One region of the Massilia jejuensis genome, then DNA from elsewhere that is predicted to be linked to it. Evidence: predicted binding sites of a transcription regulator. Region 1 holds the regulator's gene; each other region holds the start of a gene.

Region 1 (4,109 bases):
ATCGCCGCCACCGAACCGGCGCCGAAGTGCAGGTCGATCGCCGCGCGCTGCGCCCGCAGGACGCTGTCGCCGGCATCGGCGGCGAAGCGTGCGCCGAAGCGGCGGATCGCGTCGGCCAGCTGCGCGCCCGGCGTGGTCTCGACCAGCGCGTGCAATGCACCCAGCTGCGCGCCCGGGACGAATACGTCGGCCAGGTCCGCATACAGGGCGTCGGCCGCGCCGATCGTCAGGCCGGTCAGGCCCAGGTAGTTGCCCAGCCGGCCCGGCGCATGCGACAGGAAATGGCTGCCGCCGACGTCCGGGAACAGGCCGATGTTCACTTCCGGCATGGCCATTTTCGTGCGCTCGGTGACGATGCGCAGGCCGGTTCCGGGGCCGCCCTGGGCTATGCCCATGCCGCCGCCCATCACCACGCCGTCCATGAGCGCGATATACGGCTTCGGATAGAAATGAATCAGGTAGTTGAGCGCGTATTCCTCGGTAAAGAAATCCTCGAGCAGCGCGCTGCCGGCCATCGGGGTGGCATGGCCCGCCTCATGGAAGAAGCGGATGTCGCCGCCGGCGCACAGGGCTTTTTCGCTGCTGCTGGTCAGGACCACCGCCGCGACGCCGGCATCGTCGCGCCAGGCCAGCAGGATGTCGGTCAGGCGCCGCACCATCGGCAGCGACAGGGAGTTCAGGGCTTTCGGACGATCGAGGGTAATCACACCGGTGCCGTTGGCAACGCGGGTCAGGACATGGTCGGTCATGGTGGCTGGGCTGATCGGAAAAACATGCATTTTACCGAAGCGCGCGCCGCGCGGGCGCATGCGCGCACGCCCATTGAAAAGGGCGCCCCTCGGCGCCCTCGTTCAGACGGTGCTCGATGCTGGCCGACTACATCGCGGCGGCGGCAGCTTCTCCGCCTTCAGGCCGGCGCTTGAGCGCCTCGCGGCCATGATCCTGGAGGATCGTCTTGTATTTCATGACCTGGCGGTCCAGCCTGTCCATCAACAGGTCGATCGCGGCGTACAAATCTTGGGCCACGCTCTCCACGTGCACGGTCTTGCCGGACAATCGCAAGTTGATCTCGGCTTTCTGACGTTTGTCTTTTTCGGTGAGGTTGTCGATCGCGAGGATCACGTGGGAATCGATGACTTGATCGAAATGGCGGGTGATGCGTTCCAGCTTGTTCTGTACGTATTCTCGAATGGCGGGGGTGACGTCGAGGTGGTGGCCACTGATGGTGAGATTCATACACACTCCTTAGATAAATGCGCGGACGCCGCTGACGCGCTTGGGACGCGTGGGTGCCGCTGTTACAAGGATTTGCGGAGACTGACGGGAGGTATCTTGAGTGCTTCGCGGTATTTTGCAACCGTCCGGCGCGCAATGACCATGCCTTGTTCACCGAGCATTTCCGCGATCTTGCTATCGGATAAAGGGTTCTTTGGGTCTTCTGCTCCTGTCAGCTGCGCAATGAGCGCCCGTATCGCCGTCGACGATGCCTCGCCCCCCGCTTCGGTGGCGACATGGCTTCCGAAGAAATACTTCAGCTCAAACATGCCGTGCGGGGTCAGCATGAATTTTTGAGTTGTCACGCGAGAAATCGTGCTCTCGTGCAGACCCAGTGTATCAGCAATCTCGCGAAGCACAAGGGGACGCATCGCAACCGCGCCATGGCTGAAAAAGTTGCGCTGGCGCTCCACAATTGCCTGTGAAACACGCAGGATCGTGTCGAAGCGCTGGCGCATGTTCTTGATGAGCCACTTCGCTTCCTGCAGCTGCGCGCTCATCTGGCCTTCGCCTTTTCCCTGCTTGAGCAGGTTGGCGTAGACGTTGTTGACGCGCAGGCGCGGCATCACCTCGTTGTTCAGCGAGACGCTCCAGCCGCCCTTCGATTTGCGGACAATAACGTCCGGAACGACGAAGTCGGACACGCTCGACGCAAAGGCCGCGCCCGGATGGGGATTGCACTGGCGGATCACGGCCTGCGCCTCGCGCAGGTCTTCGTCGTCGCAGTCGAGCGCTTTCTTGAGCTTGGTGAATTCGCGCTGCGCGAACCAGGTCAGGTAGCCCTCGACGATCTTCAAGGCCATGCGCCGCGTCACCAGCGGCACGCCCGGCATGCCGCGGATCTGCAGCGCCAGGCATTCGGAAGCGCTGCGCGCGCCGACGCCCGACGGATCGAGGCTTTGCACCAGCGCCAGCGCGCAGCGCAGCTCGTCCATCTCGACTTCGAGCTCGCCGGGCAGGCGCGCGTGGATCTCGTCGAGCGGCTCCTCCAGGTAGCCGTTGTCGTCGATGGCGTCGATCACCAGCTCGGCCAGCGCGCGATCGCGCTCGGTCACGCCGGTCACGCGAATCTGCTCGGACAGGTGCTCGCGCAGCGTCACGCCTATGGCGCCCAGCTGCGGGCGGCCGTCGTCGTCGCCGTCGGTGCCGGAGGCGCGTCCGCCCTCGCCCCAGTCGCCATCGGGCTCGCTGCGTTCGACCTCGCCGCCTTCGAACTCGCCGGCCGCCTCGGGTGCCGGCGCCCCCTCTTCGCCGGCCGGCGCCGGGGCCTCGGCTTGCTGGGGCGGCGCGTCGTTGATGGCGCCGTCGGCCAGCAGGCGCACCGAGTGGTCGAGCGGATCGTCGAGCCGCTCGAGCAGGGGATTGTCGGACAGGATTTGCTCGATTTCCTGGTGCAGCTCGAGCGTCGACAGCTGCAGCAGGCGGATCGACTGTTGAAGCTGCGGCGTGAGTGCCAGGTGCTGTGAAGTCCGAAGTTGCAGGGATTGTTTCATGTCGACGCTTGTTGTACCGTTCTTTGCTACATCCGGAAATGTTCGCCCAGGTAGACGCGTCGTACCGACTCGTCGGCGATGATGTCGTCGGGACGGCCCGACGCCAGTACCGCACCCTGGTTGATGATATACGCGCGGTCGCAGATGCCGAGCGTCTCGCGCACGTTGTGGTCGGTGATCAGCACGCCGATGCCGCGCTCCTTCAGGAAGCGCACGATGCGCTGGATCTCGATCACGGCGATCGGGTCGACGCCGGCAAACGGCTCGTCCAGCAGCACGAAGCGCGGATTGGTCGCCAGCGCGCGCGCGATCTCGACGCGCCGGCGCTCGCCCCCGGAGAGCGACAGCGCGGGATTTTCGCGCAGCTTCTCGATCTGCAGCTCGCCCAGCAGCGAATCGAGCCGCGCGTCGATGGCGTCCCTGCCCAGGGCGCGGCCGTTCTCGTCGTGCTGCAGTTCCAGCACGGCGCGGATATTGTCTTCCACCGTCAGCTTGCGAAACACCGACGCTTCCTGCGGCAGGTAGGACAGGCCCATCACCGCGCGCCGGTGGATCGGCAGGCGCGAGATGTCGGCGCCGTTGATCTCGATGGTGCCGGCGTCCGACGGCACCAGGCCGACGATCATGTAGAACGACGTCGTCTTGCCGGCGCCGTTCGGACCGAGCAGGCCCACGACCTCGCCGCAACCGACTTCGAGCGAGACGTCGCGCACGACCAGTCGCTTGCCATAGCTTTTCTGCAGTCCCCGAACGACCAGGGTGCTGCGGCTGTCTCGACCATCCTTCATCATGGCTTTCCCGCCGGCGTCGTGGCCGGTCGTGCCTGCGCGCCGGGCGCGGGAGCGGCAGGAGCGGCCGCTCCCGGCGCGGTGCGGCGCGGCGCGATGATCAGGGTGCCGCGTCCGCCGCCGGCCCTGCTCTCGCCGCTGGCGTCGTTGCGCACGGTGGCCACTTCGCGCCGGCTGTCGTAGGAGATGTAGGCGCCCTCGAGTTCGTTCGTCAGGCGGCCGTTCTCGAGCTGCCGGACGATCGCCTTCGAGAACAGCTTGACCAGTTCCTGGCGCTCGTCGTACTCGATGCGTTCGGCCTGCCCTTCCATCCACAGGTCCGGTCCGCCGTCGCGCTTCTGGCGAAACGTCGCCACGCGCCCCGGACCGGAAGTGAGCGTGACGCTCATGTAGCCCTCCGGGCTTTCCTTGAGCAGTGCGCGGTCCGACTTCAGCGTCAGCGTGCCGCGCGTGAGGATCACGTTTCCGGTCAGGATGCGCGTCTGCGTGACTTCGTCGACGTCGAGCGAGTCGAAGTTGATGACGGCCTGCTTGAGCGAGTCCGCGCGCTCGG
Region 2 (4,109 bases), on a different contig from region 1:
ACTTCGCCGATCGCATCCTGGCGGCGCGTGGTCGAGCCGAAGAAGCGGAACGTCACCGGTTCGCCCACCACCAGGCCGAATTCCTGGCCCGGCAGTTCGAGTTCGCTGCCTTCTTCCATGCCGAAGGGCGCCACGCACAGGGCCTGGATCGGCGGCTCCATGCCGGGAATGGCCGGCATCGAGGACTCGACGCCGACATAGTAGGAACGCGCCGTGCCGCCGCGGATGCGCACGCCGCCGCCGCGCCGCGCATAGCTGTAGTAGGCGGCGCCGCGTGCCACGGCCAGGTCGAGGTCCGCGCCTTCCAGCATGCGCGCGGGCGGCGCGCCTTCCATATCGAGCCAGTCGTTGATGGTGTCCATCACGCGCTGGGCCAGGCTGCCGGACTTGAAGACGCCGCCGTTGAACAGCACCGCGCTCGGATGCAGGAACGAATGCGCGGCGCCGGCGCGGTCTTCGAAACCTTCGAGTTCGGCGGTCGCTCCCGCCTGGCGCGCCAGGAAGGCAGCCAGGTGGCGCGTGACGGCCGCGTCCTGCGCATAGGGCAGGCCCAGTTGCGTCAGGCCGGCCCTGGCACGCGTGGCGGGCCGCGCGGCCGCTTCCACGCGCGGGAAGAAACCGTCCAGGATGAAGGTCGCCACTTCCTCGCGCGTGAGTTCGGTGCGAATCGAGCCGCCGATCAGTTTCGAGCCGCGGCTCGGCACGACGATCGGCCAGGCCGCGACCTTGCCATCTGCCGCGTTCGCGTCGGCCAGCAGGTGTTCCTTGGCACCGCGGCAGCCGTAGGTGAGGGCGCGCATCTGCCAGGCGTCGAGCTGGGTGCCGCCGGCGGCCAGCTTGCGCGCCACCAGGTGGGCCAGCGCGAGATCCATGTTGTCGCCGCCGAGCAGGATGTGGTCGCCCACGGCGACGCGGTGCGGCTCCAGCTTGCCGTCGCGCTCGAGGATCGCGATCAGCGAAAAATCGCTGGTGCCGCCGCCGACGTCGACGACGAGCACGATGTCGCCGGCCTTGACCTGCTTGCGCCAGTTGCCGCCGCTGCCCTGGATCCAGCTGTACAGGGCCGCTTGCGGCTCTTCCAGGAGGCTTGCCGATACGTAGCCGGCGTTGCGGGCCGCTTCGGCCGTCAGCTCGCGCGCGCCCGGATCGAACGAGGCGGGAATCGTGACCGTCACTTGCTGCTGGTCGAAGGGCGCTTCCGGATGCGCGTTGTCCCAGGCGCGGCGCAGGTGCGCCAGGTAGCGGGTCGAGGCTTCCAGCGGCGAGACGCGCGTGACTTCGTCCGGCGCGTCGCTCGGCAGGATGGCGGCGCGGCGGTCCACGCCCGGGTGGCAGAGCCAGCTCTTGGCCGACGACACCAGGCGGATCGGCGTGGTGGCGCCGCGCGAGCGCGCCATGTCGCCCGCCACCGCCGTCTCGCCATCGGTATTCCAGGGCAGGGCCAGCTCGCCCGGCGCCAGTTCGTCCGGATGCGGCAGGTACAGGAAGGAGGGCAGCAGCGGCAAGGCTTCGACGGTGCCGGGCGCGGTCAGCTGCGGCACCTCGAGCACGCCGTGCGCGGTCCGTTCGCCCTCGCTCGCTTCCAGGTCGACATACGACAGCGCGCTGTGCGTGGTGCCGAGGTCGATGCCGATGGCGTAGCGCGCGCTCACAGTTCCACCTCCGCCGGCGCCAGCACGCTGGCGTCGTGTTCCTTGGCCAGCTGGGGCAGGCGCACGCTGGTGGCCTTCCAGCCGCGGTGCGACAGGGTGCCCTTGAACGGGGCCGTGCCCACCACGTTGCCGGTCAGGCGCACGCTGGACGCATCGAAGCCTTCCTCGAGCGTGATGCGCGCGCCCTCGGCTTCGCTGCGCACGGGCAGGATCGTGAAGTGGTCCTTCAGCACGCGCGCGCAGCCTTCGTGCACGACGCGGGCGGCGGCGCCGATGTCGGCGTCGGCATAGGCGGCCAGGTTTTCGTGGGCGAAATCGATCAGGCGCGCTTCGCGCTGCAACAGGGTCAGCAGCTGGAGCGCCGCGTCCGGCGTCGCTTCGCGCAGCTGGACGGGCACCGGGGCGGGCGCGGCGGCCGGGACAGGGGCGGGGGCGGGGGTCGGCGCAGGCGCAGGCGGCGCGGCGACCGGGCCGAGCTGGTCGTCACGCACGCGCGCGGCGAATTCGGCGTCGCCGACGGTCTTGAAGAAAGTGCCGAAGGCCAGGGAAAGCCGGCTCCAGAAAGAGGGCAGTTGGGTCGGTGTGCTCATTCTTGATGTTCTGTAGGGTGAGGGACCGGCAGGCTGTCAGACAGCCTCGGGGCCATGGTCCGGACAAACGCGAATGATACCAGTTCGACCACGGGCAACGCACGCGGCACCGAAGAGGGGAACATGCGGACGCGTGCGCGGATTGCAAGCGATCGGCGCCGCACTCCCGCGCATTGGCCGTTGCAGCCCTTACCCTCGAACCCGGCGAACGCGCAGGCAAGGCATGGGGAGGCAGGGCATGTTTCCAGCTTAAAAGCGTCGAAATTCTTTACATTTCACGAATTGCCGAGTTAACAAAAAGCTGCAAGTACTTGATTTTTATATATGTAAATACGCTGGTACGAGGGTTGCTTGCTAGTGCAGTGCTGTCCAACGCTGTTCAACCACGTGATGAGGAATTCCGTCATGAAACTGCTAAAAAAACTCGCTTGCGCTACCGCGATCGCCATGTCGATGGGGGCTGCCCATGCCGCCCCGGTCTTGAATAACTGGGTGTTCAATCCGACCGGTGGCGGTTTCGCCGGCGGACAGGTCATCAATGAACACCTGGATGTGAACGGGAATGCCTTCATTCAGCTCAATCCGACGGGCCCATCGAGCTTCTCGTTCACCGAACATGCCGTGTTCAACATCGTGCAGGCGGACAGCAATGGGCAGCTGTTCCCGGTGAATTTCCCGGGCGGTAACATTACCGCCACCTTCGAGGCGACCGGTACCGGTAACTTCAGTGGCGCCTTTACCTTCAGCGCCGGCACCATCCGCATCTTCCAGAACCCGGTCAACAACCAGTACGCCACCTCGGCAGGGATCTACGGCGCCGACCTCGGCGAAGAGATCGCCGTCTTCGACGTGATGGCGGGCGGAGGCGGGCTGGTCGATGCGAGCGGTTCGCCACTCGGCAACGGCCAGGTGACGGTGCTCGCGCGGGCACAGGCAGGGGCGCTCGACGCCGGCTACTTCTTCCGTGAGAACGGCAACGACCTGTCGATGGAATCGATCATGGCATTTGCCTTCACCAATGCCAACACGATCGAGAGTCCGGGCGACTTGCTGGTCGACGAAGTGGCCTGCGACTTCGCCGGCTTTACCGGCGTGGGCTGCAACGGTACGGACTATGCGAACTCGCCGGGCCGGCATTTCATGTTGGGAACCAACGGCCAGGTCAAGCTTTCGGAAGTGCCGGAGCCGGGTTCGCTGGCCTTGTTCGGCATCGGCATGCTGGGCGCCGGGGTCCTTGCCCGCAGGCGCGCGAAACGCGCTTGAACGATCGGGCCGGGCGACATCGGCGGGAGCGGGCTTGCCCGCTCTTTTTCATGGCGCCGCGCGACTTGCACCGTGCGGCTTTCGATGCGTGCCCGCACCGGGCGGGCCCCGCTCAGAACGTGTGCCGCACGCCCAGGTTGAACGCCGTGTCGCCGCTGCCGGCGTCGGTGTTGTTCGCCACCGTATAGCCCGCGCCGTTCTTGTTGACCGTGTGGCCGTAGACCGTGTAGATCGTCGTGCGCCTGGACAGGCCGTACAGGTAGCCGATGCCGTACGAGCGCGCGTCCTGGTCGAGCGCGGTCTTGTCGTTCTTGCGCATCAGGGTGGCGACCACGTTGCCCGGGCCGGCCGGCGCGACCAGGCCCAGCAGGAACTCGTTGCCGTCGGTCGAGGCGGTCGGACGCACGCCGCCGAACGGATTGTTGGTGTTGCCCAGCGGGGAAGCGTTGATACCCTTGTCGGCGCTGAAGGCGGCGTACGCCTTCACGACCTTGAAGTCGTAGTTCGCCGCGATGAGCTTGTTGCTGGCATTGCCGCGCACGACAGGGATGAGGCCCGGGGCAGCGGCGATGTCCGAGTTCTTGTGGTTGTAGGCCACGCGCAC
Region 3 (4,109 bases), on a different contig from region 1:
GCCGGTAAAGGCGAGCGAATAGCCGTAGACGCACCAGAGCACGATGATCACGGAAAACACCATGAACACTTGCAGCAGCACCGACAGCATGTTCTTGGCGCGCACCAGGCCGCCGTAGAACAGTGCCAGGCCAGGGATCGACATCATGATCACGAGCAGCGTGGCGACCAACATCCAGGCGGTATCGCCCTTGTTGACGGAAGGGGCGGCCCAGGCGGGCAGCGCGAGGCTGAGCCCAAGCGCCAGCGCCAGCGCGCCGCCCAGGTTTTTTGTCATTGCTCGATTCATTTGGAAATCCTTTTACAGTGCGTCGTTGCCGGTTTCGCCGGTACGGATACGGATGACCTGGCTGAGGTCGGACACGAAGATCTTGCCGTCGCCGATCTTGCCGGTACGCGCCGCGCCCTGGATGGCATCGATGACCTGGTCGACGACGGCGTCGTCGACCGCCGCTTCGATCTTGATCTTGGGCAGGAAGTCGACCACGTATTCGGCTCCGCGGTAGAGCTCGGTGTGGCCTTTCTGGCGCCCGAAGCCTTTCACTTCGGTGACCGTCATGCCCTGCACGTTAATTTCCGACAGCGCCTCGCGCACTTCGTCGAGCTTGAAGGGCTTGATAATGGCGGTAATCAGTTTCATCGCATTGCCTCTTTCAGAAAATTTTCGAGACGGACACTACGGCCGCCGACTTGCCCAGGTTGCGGCCGCTCGGGCTGACATAGGCTTCGGTATTGGCCTTGATCCAGGCCAGCGACACGCTGGCAAAGCCCAGGTCCTTGGTCAGGCCGACCTTGTAGTCGGTGTACGAGAACTGGGCATTGTTCTCCACGCGCTGGCGGCCCACGTGCAGGTTCAGCACCAGGCCGGCGACCGCCGCGATCGGCACGTTGGCGCCCAGGTCCAGGTAACCGCTGCGCTTGCTGTTGGTGGTGCCGAACAGGTTCGTGGTCGAGTGCGAGTACTTCAGGTAGGCCGGGCCATAGCCGACCTGGCCGTAGAGCTCGAAGGTGTTCGCATCCGGATTCAAGTCATTCGACGGATACCAGTAGTACAGGCCGCCGACGTCGTAGCTGATCGCTTCCGTCAGCTGGCCGCGCTTGCCGGCGTACAGGTCGACTTCGACATTGCCGTCGCCGCCCAGGTCCTTGGTCCACTTGATGGTCGAGAGCCAGGTGCCGGCGTAGAAGCCGCTCGGGCCGTGGACATAGTCGGCGCCGCCCTGCAGCGCCGGGTCGAAGCGGGTTTGCGACAGGCCGCGGTAGCGGTATTCGCTGGCCAGGGCGGCGTTATAGCTGACCTGGTGCTCGGCGACGGGCGTTTCCTGCGCCTGGGCGCTGCCCATCATGACCAGCGCCAGTACGACTGCTCGACCCGTTGCTGCGCTACCTGCTGACTTGCTCTTCATGACAATTCCCTTCGATGGATGGATGCGGTGTTCGTACCTGCCTGAGTTGCAGCTTTACCCATCCTGTAGCAGAATGCGTGCCAGCTCGCGGGGGCATGCCAGGCGCTTGATTTTTCGCTGTACCGCCCCACTTTCGTTGGGAATGACGATAATTGCGTGCGCGCCGGCCGCAAGTTCGGCTGCCATGCACTAAACGGGGTCGTCGCGCACCACTGTGGTGCAGCGCCTCGCTGACCAGGACCGATGGACATGAATAAATTTTTTGATGACTTGCAAGGCAAGATCAACCAGGCGATGGAAAGCGCGCCCGCCAAGGACATCGAGCGCAACGTCAAGGCGATGATGACCCAGGGCTTTTCCAAGCTCGACCTGGTGACGCGCGAGGAATTCGACATCCAGGCCCAGGTGCTGGCCAAGACGCGCGCGAAACTCGAAGCGCTCGAGCTGCGCGTGGCCGAGCTGGAAACGCGCCTGGCGGAGACCGCGCCGAAAGTCTGATGGCGCCGCATGCCCTACCTCCTTGGAAGGCAGCGCCATGAATGCAAACGATCTGTTGTCAGGCACCTCCCTGCCTCTCCAGCAGGTATCGATCGACGTGCTGCGCGAGAAGTACGCAAAAGGCGATGAAACCTCGGTCGCCGACGTACGCCAGCGCGTGGCGCATGCGCTGGCCGCGCACGAGGCCCCCGCGTCCCGCCTCGATCAGGCCGAACGCTTCCTCTGGGCCATGGAACACGGCTTCGTACCCGGCGGACGCATCAACTCCGCCGCCGGCCTCGACCTGAAGGCTACCCTCATCAACTGTTTCGTCCAGCCCGTCGGCGACTCCGTCACGGGAGTCGAGGACGGCCTGCCCGGCATCTACACGGCCCTGGCCGAAGCGGCAGAAACGATGCGCCGCGGCGGCGGCGTCGGCTACGATTTCAGCGCCATCCGCCCCTTCGGCGCGCTCGTGCACGGCACCCGCTCGCGCGCGTCCGGGCCGGTCTCGTACATGGAACTGTTCGACGCCTCGTGCCGCACGGTCGAATCGGCCGGTGCCCGGCGCGGCGCCCAGATGGGCGTGCTGCGCATCGACCATCCCGACATCGAACGTTTCATCGCCGCCAAGGACCGCGGCGCCCTCTCGAATTTCAACATCTCGGTCGGGGTCAGCGACGCCTTCATGCACGCGCTAGAGGCGGACACGCCGTTCGCGCTCGTGCACCGCGCCGAGCCGGGCGAGGAATTCGTCAAGGCCGGCGCGCACCGGCGCGAGGACGGCCTCTGGGTCTGGCGCGAAGTACGCGCGCGGGCGCTGTGGGACAGCATCATGGCCTCGACCTACGACCATGCCGAGCCGGGCGTGCTGTTCATCGACCGCATGAACGCCGAAAACAACCTCTGGTATTGCGAACAGCTGCGCGCGACCAATCCCTGCGGCGAACAGCCCCTGCCTGCCTACGGCTGCTGCGACCTCGGCTCGCTGAACCTCACCTGCTTCGTCGAGCACGCGTTCACGGAAGGAGCCCGCTTCGACTTCGACCGCATGCGCGAGGTCGCCGCCGTGGCCGTGCGCATGCTCGACCTGGTGCTGGACGCCACCGAGTGGCCGCTGCCGCAGCAGGCGGCCGAGGCGCGCGCCAAGCGCCGCATCGGCCTCGGCTTCCTCGGCCTGGGCAGCGCCCTCGTCATGCTCGGCCTGCGCTACGACGCGCCCGAGGGCCGCCTGCTGGCGGCGCGCATCGCCGAAGCCCTGCGCGACGCGGCATATGCGGCCTCGATCGACCTGGCGCGCGAAAAAGGCGCCTTTCCGCTGTTCGACGCCGGGCGCTACCTGGAAGGGGCCTTCGTGGCGCGCCTGCCGCAAGCACTGCGCGAGGCGATCCGCGCCCACGGCATCCGTAATTCGCACCTGCTGTCGATCGCTCCCACCGGCACCATCGCCCTGGCCTTCGCCGACAATGCCTCGAACGGCATCGAGCCGGCCTATTCCTGGACCTACCAGCGCAAGAAACGCATGCCCGACGACACGATGCGCGCCTACGAAGTGCAGGACCATGCCTGGCGCCTGTACCAGCGGCGCGCTCCCGCGGGGCCCTTGCCGCAGCAGTTCGTCACCGCCCTCGAGATGAGCGCCGACGACCACCTGCGCATGCTGGAAGCGGTGCAGCCCTTCGTCGACACCTCGATCTCGAAGACGGTGAACGTGCCGGCCGATTACCCCTACGCCGACTTCCGCGGCCTGTATCTGGAAGCCTGGCGCGCCGGCTTGAAGGGGCTGGCGACTTATCGCCCGAACACGGTGCTGGGCAGCGTGCTCGGCACCGTGGCCACGCCTCCCGACCTGGCCTTTCCCGACGAAGACCCGCTGCGCAAGCGCTTCGACGGGCGCCCGCTCGGCGAACTCGACTCCGTGACCTCGAAGGTCGAGTATGCGACCCAGGAAGGCCGCAAGACCCTGTATTTGACGGTCAGCTTCATCCGTGTCGACGGCATGGTGGACGGGGTGCCGGTGACGATCGAGCGCCCCTTCGAATTCTTCATGCCGGCCAACCAGCGCAGCGACGGCCAGCAGTGGATCACGTCCTCGATGCGCCTGCTGTCGATGCTGGCGCGCGCCGGCGGCCCGATCGCGAAAGCGCTGGCCGACATGCGCGACGTGGTGTGGGAAAAAGGACCGGTACGCTGCGGATTCCTCGCGCGCGAGGATGGCAGCCGGGTG
Region 4 (4,109 bases), on a different contig from region 1:
ACGCGGCGATGGCTACTACGGCGCGCGTGACGGCCACTACGCCGCGCGTGACGGCTACTACGCTTCGCGCGACGGCTATTACGCATCGCGTGACAGCTACGCCCGCCAGGGCTTCTACGACGGCGGCTACCGCAACGGTCACGGCTACCGCGACCGCAACCGCGACGGCGTGCCCGATCGCTACGAGCACCACCGCGGCATCGGCGCGCGCGACTACGACCGCGACGGCGTGCCGAACCGCTACGACCGCGACCGCGACAACGACGGCGTGCTCAACGAGTACGACCGCGACCGCGACGGCGACGGCCGCCGCAACCGCCACGACAGCAGCCCGGACAATCCGTACCGCCGCTGAACGGCATCCTGAAGCACCCTGCGGGGCGCTTCGTTCATGTCCGTGTCGCCCGCGCCCATGGTGTCCGTTCGTGCGAAACCGGTTATGCTCGCGCCATGACCGAACTCGACCGCTTGCAAGGCGCCGCCAACCGCGGCGAACTGGCCGCCAGCCGCAGGCTGGCCCTGCGCACGGGCGTGCCGATCGAGGAGGCGCTGCGCAGTACCCTGGCCGCCAGCGCCGGCGCGGCCGGCTTGCCGGCACTGCTGGCCGAACGCGGCGCGCTGCGCGAACGCGAGGCCGCGCACCTGCGCGCCCGGCAAGCGGCGCGCGCGGCCGCGCTGGCCCTGCGCCGTGCCCGTCACGACGGCGCCCCGACTCCCTGGCGCGCCTGGTTCGACGGCTCGGCCAGGCCGAACCCCGGACACTGCGGCATCGGCGCGCGCCTGCTCGGCCCGGCCGGCGAAGTGATCGAATTGTGCGATCCGGCCGGCTACGGCAATAGCGGCGAAGCGGAATACCTGGCCCTGATCGCCGTGCTGGAAGCAGCGGCGCGCCACGGCGCGCACGAACTGACGGTGTATGGCGACAGCCGCGTCGTACTCGACGACGCCAGCGCGCCGCACGCCGCCGGTGCTCCCGCCCTGCAGCCGTATCGCGCGCGCGTGCAGGCGCTACTGGCGCTGCTGCCGGGCGCCCGGCTGCGCTGGGTGCCGCGCCATAAGAACTTGGACGCCGATGCCCTGTCGCAACGCGCCAGCCGGCTCTGTGCCCTGGCTTCCGATGACCGTCCATGAGCACGCGCGCCTGCAGGGCGGGCGCCGCCCGGTGCCGCCTGTTTCGACGGGCGGCATTCCATCGCCTCCCCGGCATCGGCGGCATCCACGCCTTGAGACGGGCGGTGTCACCGGGGAGAACAAGTTGCGGCGGGTATTCCCTGTCGGAAAACTTTACAGAAAGGTTGACAACAATCTGGCGTACATTCGCAAGTTTCTGATTTTACAGATAAATTTCCTGCTGGCATGCTAATTGCTCATCAATACACAACTCCAACGCCACTCGAAAGCACACTGATGAACTTCCTGAACACACTTGGCTGCGTCGCAGCCGTCGCCATGGTCGCCAGCGCGGCCCAGGCTGCTCCGATCATGAACAACTGGATCTTCAACCCGGTCGGCACCGGCCTGGTCAAGGGCCAGAAGATCAACGAGTACCTGGACGTGAACGGAAACGCCTTCATTCAGATCAAGCCGACCGGCGGCGCCTCGTTCTCGTTTACCGACCACGCGGTCTTTAACCTGGTCCAGGCCGACAGCAATGGCCAACTGTTCCCGGTTAACTACAAGGGCGGCAACATTACCGCGACCCTGGTCGGCTACGGCACCGGCACCTTCGGCGGCGCCTTCCGCTTTGACGGCGGCACGATCAAAATGTACCAGAACAAGACTAATGGCCAATACGGTACCACCAGGGGTTATTTCGGGGCCAATCTGGGCGAAGTGATCGCCGAGTTCAACATCCTCGTCGGCGGCGGCGGTTCGGTCGATGCCAAGGGCAACCCGACCGACAACGGCCAGGTCAGCGTTTCGGCCAAAACCATCGCCGGCACCATGGATGCGGGCTATTTCTTTGACAACCGCGGCGTCGACATGTCGACCCTGACGAGCACGGCATTTGCCTTCACCAATGCCAATACGGTCGGCAAGCCGACCGCGCGCCTGATCAACGAAGTCGCTTGCCAGTTCGCCGGCTACACCGGTTCCGGCTGCGGCAAAGGCAAGTACGCGAACGTCGCGGGCGACCATTTCTTTATCAGCGGCAACGGCCAGTTCAAGTTCGCCGAAGTGCCTGAACCAGGGTCGGTCGCGCTGTTCGGCATCGCCCTGATAGGCCTGGGCGTCCTGCGCCGCCGCGTGAAGTAATTCGCTACCCGACGTCGCCCTGCCCCATGGCCCGGCACGCCGGGCCATGTTTGTTTAGCGCTCCCGCAGATGCGCCCGGCCCGGCGGGCGGGAAGCTCAGAACTTCAGCTCCAGCGTCGCGCGCACGCTCGGCCCGGCCTTGAAGCGGGTTTCGCGCACGACCAGTCCGCGCTCCTCTTCGACGAAACTGCCGCGGTTGACGAAGTCCTGGCCCAGCAGGTTCGACAGCGCCACGCGCAGCTGCTGCCGGGGCGTGAATTTGTAGAGCGCATACGCTTCCAGCTCGCGCCGCGGCACGATGAAGGACGTCTGGCGCTCCGAGACCCGCACGGTGCCGCCCTGCTTGTAGGCGAAGCTGGCGCCCGTGCTAAGCTCGCCGCGCCTGTAATCGATGCCGAGGTTGCCCGACAGGCGCGTCTGGCCATCCAGGCGGTTGTCCGGCCCCGGTACGCCTTCCACCCGCGACCAGTTGGCCGACAGGCTGGCACGCAGGTCGATCGCCGGCGCATCCTTCATGAGCGCCTTCAAGGGGAACTTGGTTTCCAGTTCCAGCCCACGAGTCCTGGCGCGGCCTGCGTTCGTCGGCATCGCCACCCAGCGCGCGCCGTCGAAATCGACCAGGGTGCGCGTGTAGTCGTCGATACGGCGCATCGAGGCGCTGATCGACACCAGCGCGCCCTCGGCCCAGTAATGCTCGTAGGAGGCGTCGAAGCCGAGCGCCAGTTCCGGCTTCAGGTCCGGGTTGCCGGCGAAGTCGGGATCGGTCGAGCGGTTGTCGATCGCGCTCTGGCGACGCGGGATCAGCTGCTGGAAGCTCGGCGCCTTGTAGGTGCGGGTGACGGCGAAGCGGATCTGGTCGCCCTTCTTATCCGGAATCTTGAACAGGGTCTGCATCACCGGGCTCCAGACGTAGGAGCTCGAGCGGCCGGTGGAGAAGGTATTACCCGTGGTGCGGGTGCGGATTCCTTCCCAGCGCGCACCCAGGTACAGCGACCAGCGCGGCGTCAGGTTCCACTCGTCCTGGGCATACAGCGCCAGGCGCGCCACGCGCGAGTCGGATGTCTCGCCATCGGGCAGCGCCGGCAACAGCAGGCGTCCCGCCTCGCTTTCCTCGCGGCTGTCCTCGCGCACGGAATAGCCGGCATCCCAGCCCATGCCCAGGGCGTGGTCCTTGAGGATCGTCTTGCTGAACTTGCCCACCGTGGTGGTGCCGGCTTCCTCGGCTTCCAGGTGAACCAGGTTATCGACCGGGCGCGCCGCCCCGGGCGGCGTGGTGCGCCGGCTGTCGGTGGTGTTCTGGCCGCCGATCAGGCTGGCCTTGACGTCGAGCTTGGCACCGCTGGCCAGCTTGTGCACCCAGTTCAGTTCCGTGCGCACGACATCGTTGTCGGACCGGAGCGACGAGTTCAGCGCAGGATAGAAGGCGGACGTGCCCAGGCTGGCGGTCGTGGTCTCGCGGTTATCGTTGCGAAAGCGGGCGGAGTTCACGAAGCTCTGGGAGGTGAGCGTGTCGCCGTTGTCGAGCGTCCAGTTCAGCCGCGGCGCGAGGTTGATCAGCATGAGGCGGCCGTTTTCGTCGCCATCCGTATGGCGTGCCACGGCGGGCCTGCCGGACGGGTCGTAGCCCTGTTCGTCGCTGGCGACCTCGCGCTTGAACTGCTCGGCCATCACGCTGCCGGCGATCGAATACGACATCTTGCCCAGTTTGTCGGACACCTGGATATTCGCCGTCGGTCCGCTGAGACCACTGCCTGCGCGTGCGCCGAGCTTGAATTCGCGTTGACCGCTGCGCACCGTTTTTTTCAGCACGATATTGACCGTGCCGGCCACCGACTGGGTCGAGAACTCGGCGC

The links. Region 1 encodes sigma-54, which starts transcription at its own class of promoters, with help from an activator protein. Its sites were predicted from a motif close to TGGCANGNAANCTGCTTT; they were not measured.
Region 2: a site for sigma-54 is predicted at 2,477-2,494, ahead of pepA (flocculation-associated PEP-CTERM protein PepA). Genes of this name have one in related genera too.
Region 3: a site for sigma-54 is predicted at 1,471-1,488, ahead of ACFPOU_RS21375 (TorF family putative porin). Genes of this name have one in related genera too.
Region 4: a site for sigma-54 is predicted at 1,353-1,370, ahead of pepA (flocculation-associated PEP-CTERM protein PepA). Genes of this name have one in related genera too.

What each region holds. Positions count from the first base shown of each region.
Region 1 is NZ_JBHSMS010000081.1:14,755-18,863, reverse strand. It holds gene ACFPOU_RS23050 (enoyl-CoA hydratase/isomerase family protein) at 1-749, opposite strand, end outside; gene hpf (ribosome hibernation-promoting factor, HPF/YfiA family) at 877-1,236, opposite strand; gene ACFPOU_RS23040 (RNA polymerase factor sigma-54) at 1,299-2,768, opposite strand; gene lptB (LPS export ABC transporter ATP-binding protein) at 2,795-3,556, opposite strand; gene lptA (lipopolysaccharide transport periplasmic protein LptA) at 3,556-4,109, opposite strand, start outside.
Region 2 is NZ_JBHSMS010000079.1:195,587-199,695, reverse strand. It holds gene ACFPOU_RS22580 (Hsp70 family protein) at 1-1,652, opposite strand, end outside; gene ACFPOU_RS22575 (DUF2760 domain-containing protein) at 1,649-2,242, opposite strand; gene pepA (flocculation-associated PEP-CTERM protein PepA) at 2,648-3,505, shown strand; gene ACFPOU_RS22565 (porin) at 3,618-4,109, opposite strand, start outside.
Region 3 is NZ_JBHSMS010000074.1:94,190-98,298, forward strand. It holds gene amt (ammonium transporter) at 1-276, opposite strand, end outside; gene glnK (P-II family nitrogen regulator) at 301-639, opposite strand; gene ACFPOU_RS21375 (TorF family putative porin) at 653-1,405, opposite strand; gene ACFPOU_RS21380 (accessory factor UbiK family protein) at 1,649-1,903, shown strand; gene ACFPOU_RS21385 (adenosylcobalamin-dependent ribonucleoside-diphosphate reductase) at 1,941-4,109, shown strand, end outside.
Region 4 is NZ_JBHSMS010000013.1:28,377-32,485, reverse strand. It holds gene ACFPOU_RS03310 (YXWGXW repeat-containing protein) at 1-355, shown strand, start outside; gene ACFPOU_RS03305 (ribonuclease HI family protein) at 451-1,131, shown strand; gene pepA (flocculation-associated PEP-CTERM protein PepA) at 1,408-2,256, shown strand; gene ACFPOU_RS03295 (TonB-dependent receptor plug domain-containing protein) at 2,353-4,109, opposite strand, start outside.